DNA from 2 places in the Agromyces binzhouensis genome. Region 2 is predicted to be linked to the other one. Evidence: predicted binding sites of a transcription regulator. Region 2 holds the regulator's gene; the other holds the start of a gene.
What was found. The regulator LexA, encoded in region 2, represses DNA repair genes until DNA is damaged. The targets are predictions, from matches to a motif close to TCGAACANNTGTTCGA.
Positions count from the first base shown of each region.

Region 1: a site for LexA is predicted at 2,617-2,632, ahead of ACFVHK_RS08555 (DmpA family aminopeptidase). Genes of this name have one in related genera too.

Region 1 is NZ_JBHXVJ010000004.1:152,602-157,479, forward strand. It holds gene ACFVHK_RS08550 (alkaline phosphatase D family protein) at 1-1,337, shown strand, start outside; gene ACFVHK_RS08555 (DmpA family aminopeptidase) at 1,368-2,534, opposite strand; gene ACFVHK_RS08560 (APC family permease) at 2,677-4,158, shown strand; gene ACFVHK_RS08565 (TetR/AcrR family transcriptional regulator) at 4,178-4,771, shown strand; gene ACFVHK_RS08570 (cupin domain-containing protein) at 4,800-4,878, opposite strand, start outside.
Region 2 is NZ_JBHXVJ010000002.1:409,974-414,851, forward strand. It holds gene metE (5-methyltetrahydropteroyltriglutamate--homocysteine S-methyltransferase) at 1-1,180, shown strand, start outside; gene lexA (transcriptional repressor LexA) at 1,283-1,960, opposite strand; gene ACFVHK_RS05640 (LysM peptidoglycan-binding domain-containing protein) at 2,232-2,612, shown strand; gene ACFVHK_RS05645 (histidinol-phosphate transaminase) at 2,674-3,768, shown strand; gene hisB (imidazoleglycerol-phosphate dehydratase HisB) at 3,813-4,427, shown strand; gene hisH (imidazole glycerol phosphate synthase subunit HisH) at 4,424-4,878, shown strand, end outside.

The DNA.
Region 1 (4,878 bases), on a different contig from region 2:
AGGGCAACCTCACGCACGGCGTCGACGCGATGCGCGCGTTCGCGCTCGCGCTCGCCGCGGGCTACGCCGAACGCCCCGACCTCATGATGTTCCTCGGCGACCAGGTCTACGCCGACATCACCTCGGACGAGATGCAGGAGTTCATCCGGAACAAGCGCGACATCGACGAGGAGCCCGGCGAGGAGCTGAAGGACTACGAGGAGTACGCCCACCTGTACCGGCTCGCCTGGTCGGACCCGGCCAACCGCTGGCTGCTCTCGACCGTGCCGACCGCGATGATCTTCGACGACCACGACGTGCGCGACGACTGGAACGCCTCGCACGACTGGAAGCAGAAGATGGAGGCCACCTCCTGGTGGCACGGCCGCATCGTCGCCGGACTCGGCTCGTACTGGGTGTACCAGCACCTGGGCAACCTCACTCCGGCGGAGCGCGCCGCCGACGAACTCTGGCAGCGCATCGCCGGGCACGACGGCGACGACGAGCTCGACCTCACCGACGAGGTCGACGCGTTCGCCGACCGCGCCGACCAGGAGCCGACGAGCGTGCGCTGGAGCTACACGCGCGACTTCGACGACATCCGCCTCGTCGTCGTCGACTCCCGCGCCGCGCGGCAGCTCGACCCGGACGCCCGGGCCCTGCTCGATCCCGAGGAGCTCGACTGGTTCGACGCGCAGCTGCGAGGGGACTTCCGGCACGTGCTCATCGCGACCTCCCTCCCGTTCCTCCTCCCGATGGGGCTGCACAACGTCGAGGCGTGGGACGAGGCGATCTCGCAGGGCGCCTGGGGCCGACGGGCGGCGAGCGTGGGCGAGGTGCTCCGCCAGGCCGTCGACCTCGAGCACTGGGCGGCCTGGGAGGACACGTTCCAGAAGGTCGCGCGGATGGTTCGGGAGCTCGCCGCCGGCGAGCGCGGCGCGGCCCCGCAGAACGTGCTGTTCCTCGCGGGCGACGTGCACTACTCCTACCTCGCCCAGGTCGACCGCGACGACGTTCCGGGGTCGCGGATCCTCCAGGCGGTGTGCTCGCCCATCCGGAACCCGCTGCCGCGCGTCATGCGCTGGTTCTCGGTCGTGATGTCGTACGGCGCGGCGACGCCGATCGGCCGCCTCGCCGCGCGTTCGGCCAAGGTCCCCGATGCGCCGTTCCGCTGGCGCACCGTGAAGGGGCCGTGGTTCGCGAACAACCTCGCGATGCTCGTCGATCGCCCCGACGAGCTGAGGCTGACGTGGCACACGGGCGTCGTCGACGACGGCGACCAGCGGCATCCGCACCTCGAGCAGGTCGCCGATGTGCGGGTCCCGGCGGATCCGCGCGCGCGGGTGACCTCGGGCTGACGCGCCGAGCGTTCGCCGGTCCCGGCAGGCTCAGGCCGCCGGGTGCTCCGCCCGGCCGCCGAAGGCGGCGCGCACCTCGTCGTGGGGCAGGGCGACGTTCGCGTGCCCGTCGCGGCCGACCATGTCCCGGGCCGCGACCAGGACGTTCGCGACGGCCTCCTCGGTCGCCTGCACGACCGCCTCGAAGTAGGGGTCGATCCGGCCCCACGGCACGAAGCGCGCGGTCTCGTAGGGATCCTCGCCCGGTTCGGCGGTCGGGATGCTCGAGGTGAAGGCGCCCGCGTTGGCGGTCGAGCATGACAGGAAGATGTCGCCCGAGAAGTGGCTCCCGCTCGTCCCCGTGCGGGCGAGTCCGAGCGGCACCCGGCGGGCGAGGGCCTCGCACTGGCCCGGCAGGAGCGGGGCGTCGGTGACCACGATGCCGATGACGCTGCCCGATCCGGCGCGCACGCGGGCGCGCTGCCCGTCGCGCACGAACCATTCGATGTCCTCGTACGGGTTCGGAGCAGCCGACTCCCGGCCGAGGGGGACGCCGGCGAGCCGCAGCTCGTCGCGGGTGCCGAAGTTGGCCTGCAGGAACACGCCGACGGTGTGGGTCTCTGCGCCGAACCGCACGACGCGCGATGCCGTGCCGGACCCGCCCTTGAAGCCGTAGCAGTTCATGCCCGTGCCGCCGCCGACGTTGCCCTCGGCGAGGGGCCCGCTCGCCGCGGAGTCGATCGCGGCGATCGCGTGCTCGGGGCGCACGTGGCCGGCGTTGATCTGGTTGAGGTAGCCGTCCCACGTCTCGCCGACCACGGGGAGCATCCACTCCGCGGAGAGCTCGGGGTGCTCGCGGTCGGTCCACTCGTCGATGCCCGCGTGGACCGCGCCGACGGAGTGGCTGTTGGTGATGCCGATCGGCAGGGTGAGGGCGCCGGACTCCTCGATCCAGCTGCGCCCGGTCAGCTCGCCGTTGCCGTTGAGCGAGTGGATGCCGGCGGCGCACGGCACGCCGACGCCGTCGCGACCACGGGGGAGGATCGCGGTCACGCCCGTCCGCGCGATCGACGGGTCGCCGGGCGCGCCCTCGATGATCGTCGCGTACCCGACCTCGACGCCGGGGACGTCGGTGATCGCGTTCCATCGGCCGGGAGTGCCGTCGAACGGCACGCCGAGGTCGCGGGCGCGGGTGGGGGGCTGCGGCGTGGTGGTCATCGTCGACTCCAGTACTCGAACAATCGTTCAGATGTTTCGAGTTCCGACGATAACAGTCTTGACAGGAGCCGTCGACAGAAAGTTGAATGCATGTTCAAGTTCATTCCCCCGACCAGCGCCCAGCGCGTGAGGAGACCTTGCAATGACGCAACAGATCCCGGAGACGATGGAATCCGGCACCTCGCCGGCCCGGCAGGCCGCCGGAGCCGGCAGGCTCGCCGGTGGCCGGCTCCGCGTGTGGGACATCGTGTTCTTCGTCGTGTCCGCGGCCGCCCCGCTGACGGTGGTCGCGAGTGCCGCGCCCACCACCATGCGGCTCGGCGGCGTCGGCGCTGCGGGCGCGATCCTCATCTGCGGCGCCATCCTGGTCTTCTTCGCGGTCGGCTTCACCGCGATGTCGCGGCACGTCCGCAACACCGGAGCCTTCTACGCGTACGCCTCACGCGGGCTCGGCAAGCCCGTCGGCATCGGGACGGCCCTGGTCACGGTGTTCGCCTACATCGTCCTCTCGGTCAGCTTCTACGGGTTCCTCGGGTTCTTCGCCCAGCTGACGTTCGCCAACCTGGTCGGCCTCGACCTGCCGTGGCCGATCTGGTCGCTCATCGCCGTCGCGTGCGTCGCCTTCCTCGGCTACCGCAAGGTGGACGTCGGTGCGAAGGTGCTCGCCGTGCTCCTCACGGCGGAGGTGGGCATCCTGCTCGTGCTGTCGATCTCGGTGCTCGTGAACGGCGGCCCGGAGCCGTGGAGCGCGGCGCCGTTCGCACCCGAGGCCGTCTTCCTCGCCCCGGGCGTTGCGGCCCTGTTCGTCACGGGCTTCGGTGCGTACATCGGCTTCGAGGGCACCGCGATCTACTCGGAGGAGGCGAAGGACCCGTCGCGCACGGTCCCCATCGCGACCTACATCGCCATCGGCTTCCTCGCGGTGTTCTACGCGTTCACGTTCTGGATGATCACGGTCGCCTTCGGAATCGATGGCGTCGTCGACCTCGTGGCGAGCGACGACTTCGAGTCGACGATCTTCATCGCGGGCGAGCAGTACCTCGGCTCGTGGGCCGGCGCCGCACTCCAGGTGCTCATCGTGACGAGCTTCTTCGCGTGCCTGCTCGCCTTCCACAACGCCTCGAGCCGCTACGTCTACTCGCTGGCCCGCGAGGGACTGCTTCCCAAGCCGCTCGCCCGTACCCACGCGAAGAGCCGGTCGCCGCACGTCGCCAGCACGACGATCGCCCTCGTCGCCGTGGTCGCGATCCTCGTGGCCGCGGCGACGAACGCCGACCCGATCCTGCAGCTCGGCATCTGGTCGTACGGCGCCGGCGTGGCCGGGCTCGTGTTCGCCCAGGCCGTCGCGGCCGTCTCGGTCATCGGGTTCTTCGCCCGCGACCGGCGCGGCTACGGCCGGTTCCGCGTGGTCGTCGCTCCCGTGATCGGCGCGCTCGGACTGATCGGCGGGTTCCTGCTCATCGTGCTGAACTTCCAGTACGTGACGGGCCTCGAGCCGGGCGCGAACGCCCTGCTGATCATGCCCACCCCGGTGCTGTTCGTGGCCGGTATCGTGTGGGGACTGGTGCTGCGCCGCCGCAACCCGGCGCAGTACGCCGAACTGGCGGAGCCCAGGACGGACTGATCCCCGAGGAACCGCACACGTGAACCCGAGCACCAAGCAGGCGCAGCGCCGCGACGCACTCGTCGCGGCGCTGCGCCGCGTCGCGGGCGAGCGCGGCATCCTGCAGGCCAACGTGCGCACCGTCGCGGCCGAGGCCGAGGTCAGCGCGGGCAGCGTGCTCTACTACTTCCCGACCTTCGACGACCTCGTCGCCGCGGCGGTCGAGGGCGTGCTCGAGGAGTTCTACGAGCGCCGCCGCCGGATCGCCGAGGAGGTCGCCGATCCGCGCGAGCGACTCCGCGCGATGATCGAGGCCGGCATCCCCGACGAGATCAGCGACGACCTCCGGATCGTCTACGAGAGCATCGCGCTGCTCCCCGAACGCCCGCAGCTGCGTCCGCTGCACCGGTCGATCGTCGAGCGCCAGGTGATGCTGTACCGCACGACGCTCGAGATCGGGGCTGGCATCGGCGCCTTCCGCCCGCGCATGCCGGTCGCCGCGATCGCGCGGAACCTCGTCGCGCTCGAGGACTCGTACGACCTGTACCCGCTGCTCGGGCTCGGCCTCGACCGCGCCGAGTGCCGGCGAGCGGTGCTCGACTACGCGGCGCTGGCGCTCGACTGCGAGCTCTGACGGCGGGTCCGCCGGCCGCCGACGGCGGTCAGCGGGCGATGAAGAGCTTGCGCAGCGTCTCCGTGACGGTCCAGACCGTCGACATGCCCGCGTCGAGGCGCACGATC
Region 2 (4,878 bases):
CGCGATCGCGGCCGACCTCGACGCGGCATCCGCAGCCCTCGCCGACCGCGCCGCGGCGCCGGGCGTGCGCGTGCCCGCGGTGCGGGCCCGTCTGGACGCACTCGACGCCACCGCGTTCGCGCGCGCCCCCTACGACGCCCGCGTGGCCGCGCAGGAGGACCTCGCGCTGCCCGCCCTCCCGACGACCACGATCGGCTCGTTCCCGCAGACCGCCGACATCCGCCGAGCCCGCGCGCGACTCGTGAAGGGCGAGCTGACGGATGCCGCCTACCGCGAGCTGATGCGCGAGGAGATCGCGCGCGTCATCAGGCTGCAGGAGGAGCTGGGCCTGGACGTGCTCGTGCACGGCGAGCCCGAGCGCAACGACATGGTGCAGTACTTCGCCGAGCTGCTCGACGGCTTCGCGGTCACGCAGCACGGTTGGGTGCAGTCGTACGGCTCGCGGTGCACGCGTCCGTCGATCCTCTGGGGCGACGTGTCGCGCCCTGCGCCGATGACCGTCGAGTGGTCGACGTACGCCCAGTCGCTCTCGGAGAAGCCCGTCAAGGGCATGCTCACGGGGCCGGTCACGATCCTCGCGTGGTCGTTCGTGCGCGACGACCAGCCGCTCGGCGACACGGCCCGCCAGGTCGCGCTCGCCCTGCGCGACGAGATCGGCGACCTCGAGGCGGCCGGGATCCGCGTCATCCAGGTCGACGAGCCCGCGCTCCGCGAACTGCTGCCGCTGAAGCGCGCCGACCAGCCCGCGTACCTCGACTGGTCGGTGGGGTCCTTCCGACTCGCCACGGGCGGCGCGGCGCCGGCGACGCAGGTGCACACGCACCTCTGCTACTCGGAGTTCGGCGTCGTGATCGACGCGATCCGCGAGCTCGACGCCGACGTGACCTCGATCGAGGCGGCGCGCAGCCGTATGGAGGTCGTCGGCGACCTCGCGGCGAGCGGGTTCGACCACGGCGTCGGGCCGGGCGTCTACGACATCCACTCGCCGCGCGTGCCGAGCGTCGAGGAGGTGCGCTCGCTCCTCGAGCGCGCGGTCGACGGCGTGCCCGCCGGCCGGCTCTGGGTGAACCCCGACTGCGGGCTGAAGACGCGCGGCTACGACGAGACGGTCGCCTCGCTCGCGAACATCGTCGAGGCGACGCGCTCGGTCCGCGAGGGGGTCGCGGTCCCGACGGCCTGACGAGCGTGCGCGACGGCGGATGCCGCGGGGGAGCCCGCGGCATCCGCCGTCCGTCGCCGGTGGCGGGACGACCGGTCTTCGCGAGTGCTCGCGCGGGGGCGGCTAGACCGTGCGGAGCACCGCGACGACCTTGCCGAGCACCTCGGACTCGTCGCCGAGGATGGGCTCGAAGGCCGAGTTGCGGGGGAGCAGCCAGGTGTGGCCGTCGCGCTGGCGGAAGACCTTGACGGTGGCCTCGCCGTCGAGCATCGCCGCGACGATCTCGCCGTTCTCGGCCGTCTTCTGCGAGCGGACGACGACCCAGTCGCCGTCGCAGATCGCGGCGTCGATCATCGAGTCGCCGACGACCTTCAGGATGAACAGCTCGCCCTTGCCCACGAGCTGGCGGGGAAGCGGGAAGACCTCCTCGATCTGCTGCTCGGCCGTGATGGGCACGCCTGCGGCGATGCGGCCCACCATGGGGACCATGGCCGCATCGCCGACCGGCGCGGGTTCGACCGATGCCGCGCGCTGCTCCGCCCCGGGGACGTCGATGAGGATCTCGAGCGCACGGGGACGGTTCGGGTCGCGCCGCAGGTAGCCGGCGAGCTCGAGCTGGTTCAGCTGGTGCGTGACGCTCGAGAGCGAGGAGAGTCCGACGGCGTCGCCGATCTCGCGCATGCTCGGCGGGTACCCGCGGTCGGAGACCGAGCCGCGGATGACCTCGAGGATCGCGAGCTGCTTCGGACTCAGCGTCTTGCGCCGACGCGACCGGCCGCCCGCGCCGCGTGCCTGGTCGATGTCGATGCTCACGTGCCTCGCCTCTCGTCGGGACCGCGTCGGCCCGGATGTCGGTGGTCGGTGTTCGACTGTCGTCGGACATTCGAAACTGTATCCGCCTCGCACGCGCGCGACAAACATCCGTTCGAGTGTGTCGCGGAATCCGGGCCGGAAATCCCACCCTCCGGTGCTTGCAGCTTCGATTGTTCGAAGATATATTCGGAACACAGCTTCGCATCCGGCCCTCCCGGCCGAGGGTCGGATGCGCAGCTGGAAGCCCGGGAGGTGCGGAATGAGTGCAGTGGTGATGGGGGCCGCGAGTGCGGCGCCGACGATGCCCGCGTTCGGGTCGACGACCCCGCGCGCCCGGCTGAGGCTCACCAGGCGCGGTCGCGTCGTCGTCACGGGTCTGGCTGCGCTCCCGTTGGTGCTCGGCGTCCTGGTCGGCGTGCTCTCGAGCGGTGGCGCGGTCGCCGGGATCGACGGCGGTGCCTCCGCGATGACGTTCGAGACCGTCGAGGTCGGTGCGGGCGACACACTGTGGGGCATCGCCGAGACGATCGCTCCGTCGTCCGATCCGCGCGACGTGATCTACGAGATCATGCGACTGAACGGCCTCGACGACGCCGTCGTGCAGCCCGGCCAGCAACTCGTCCTCCCCGCCGTCGGGTAGCCGTCACCCGCCGTGCTCCGGCGCCGCGAAACACGACGAGGCGCGCGGATAGCATTGATCGGTGACGAGTCTCGACGACCTGCCCATCCGCGACGATCTGCGCGGCAAGTCCCCGTACGGCGCCCCGCAGAAGCACGTGCCGGTCGCGCTCAACGTGAACGAGAACACGCATCCGATCCCCGAGGACGTCGCGCACGACATCGTCGCGCGCGTGGCGGCCGCGATCATCGGCCTGAACCGGTACCCCGACCGCGAGTTCACCGAACTGCGCACCGCGCTCGCGCGGTACCTCGGCCACGACCTCGTGCCGGAGCAGCTCTGGGCGGCGAACGGCTCGAACGAGGTCCTGCAGCACGTGCTGCAGGCCTTCGGCGGACCGGGCCGCACCGCGCTCGGCTTCGGGCCCACCTACTCCATGTACGGCCTCCTCTCGTCGGGTACCGGCACCGGGTGGATCGCCGCCGACCGCGACGGCGACTTCGAGCTCTCGCCCGAGACCGCGGTCGCGGCGATCGAGCGACACGATCCCGACGTCGTGCTGCTGTGCTCCCCGAACAACCCCACGGGCACGCCGCTCTCGCTCGAGACGATCGCCGCGGTCGCCGACGCCGCACGCGGCGTGGTCGTCGTCGACGAGGCCTACCAGGAGTTCGCCGACCCGGGCACGCCGAGTGCGTTGACCCTCCTCCAGGGGCGGCCGAGGCTCCTCGTCTCGCGGACGATGAGCAAGGCGTTCGCGTTCGCGGGGGCTCGCGTCGGCTACCTCGCCGCCGCCCCGGCGGTCATCGACGCCCTGCGCCTCGTGCGGCTCCCGTACCACCTCTCCGCACTGACCCAGGCGGCGGCGCTCGGCGCCCTCGCGCACGCCGACGAGATGCTCGCGATGGTCGATGAGATCCGCGCCCAGCGCGAGCGGATCACGCGCGAGCTCCGCGGGCTCGGCTTCCACCCGTACCGCAGCGGCGCCAACTTCGTGCTCTTCGGCGGCGTCGCCGACCCGCACGCGGTGTTCGAGGCGCTCCTCGATCGCGGCATCCTGATCCGCGAGATCGGCCTGCCGGGCTGCCTGCGCGTCACCGCGGGCACCGAGGCCGAGACCACGGCGTTCCTGGAGGCGATGGCCTCGTTCGCGCCGTCGACCCCCGCGAACGCCTGATCCAGCCCGGAATCCTCCCCGACCTCCCCGAATAGGATGACCCCATGAGCACCGACCGCCCCGCGCGCACCGCGCGCGTGCAGCGCGAGACCAGCGAGTCGAGCATCGACCTCTCCATCGACCTCGACGGGACCGGCACGAGCGACATCGAGACGAGCGTGCCGTTCTACGACCACCTGCTCACCGCGTTCGCGAAGCACTCGCTCACCGACCTCACCGTGCGCGCGAAGGGCGACATCGAGATCGACGTGCACCACACCGTCGAAGACGTCGGGATCGTGCTCGGCACGGCGATCCGGCAGGCGCTCGGCGACAAGCGCGGCATCTCCCGGTACGGCGACGCGCTCGTGCCGCTCGACGAGGCGCTCGCGCAGGCCGTCGTCGACATCTCCGGCCGGCCGTACCTCGTGCACGCGGGCGAGCCCGCCGGCTTCGAGTTCCACCTCATCGGCGGGCACTTCACGGGTTCGATGGTCCGTCACTTGTTCGAGGCGATCACCTTCAACGCGGGGCTCACGGTGCACGTCAACGTGCTCGGCGGCCGCGACCCCCACCACATCGCGGAGGCGGAGTTCAAGGCGTTCGCGCGCGCGTTCCGCCAGGCGAAGGCGTGGGACCCGCTCGTCACCGGCATCCCGTCCACGAAGGGTGCCCTGTGAGCGCCGCTCGGCGCGTCGCCGTCCTCGACTACGGATCGGGCAACGTCCACTCGGCGGTCAAGGCGCTCGAGCGCGCCGGCGCCGAGGTCGAGCTCACCGCCGATCGCCGCTCCGTCATGGAGGCGGACGGGCTCGTCGTCCCCGGCGTCGGCGCCTTCGCGGCCGTCATGGAGGGCCTGCGCTCGGTGCGGGGAGACGAGCTCATCGACCGCCGCCTCGCGGGCGGGCGCCCCGTGCTCGGCATCTGCGTCGGCATGCAGGTCATGTTCGAGCACGGCGTCGAGCGCGGCGTCGACACCGAGGGCCTCGGCGAGTGGCCGGGCGCCGTCACCGAACTGCCGAGCGAGGTGCTGCCGCACATGGGCTGGAACACCGTGCAGCCCGATGCGGGGTCCGTGCTGTTCGAGGGACTCGAGGACGAGCGCTTCTACTTCGTGCACTCGTACGGAGC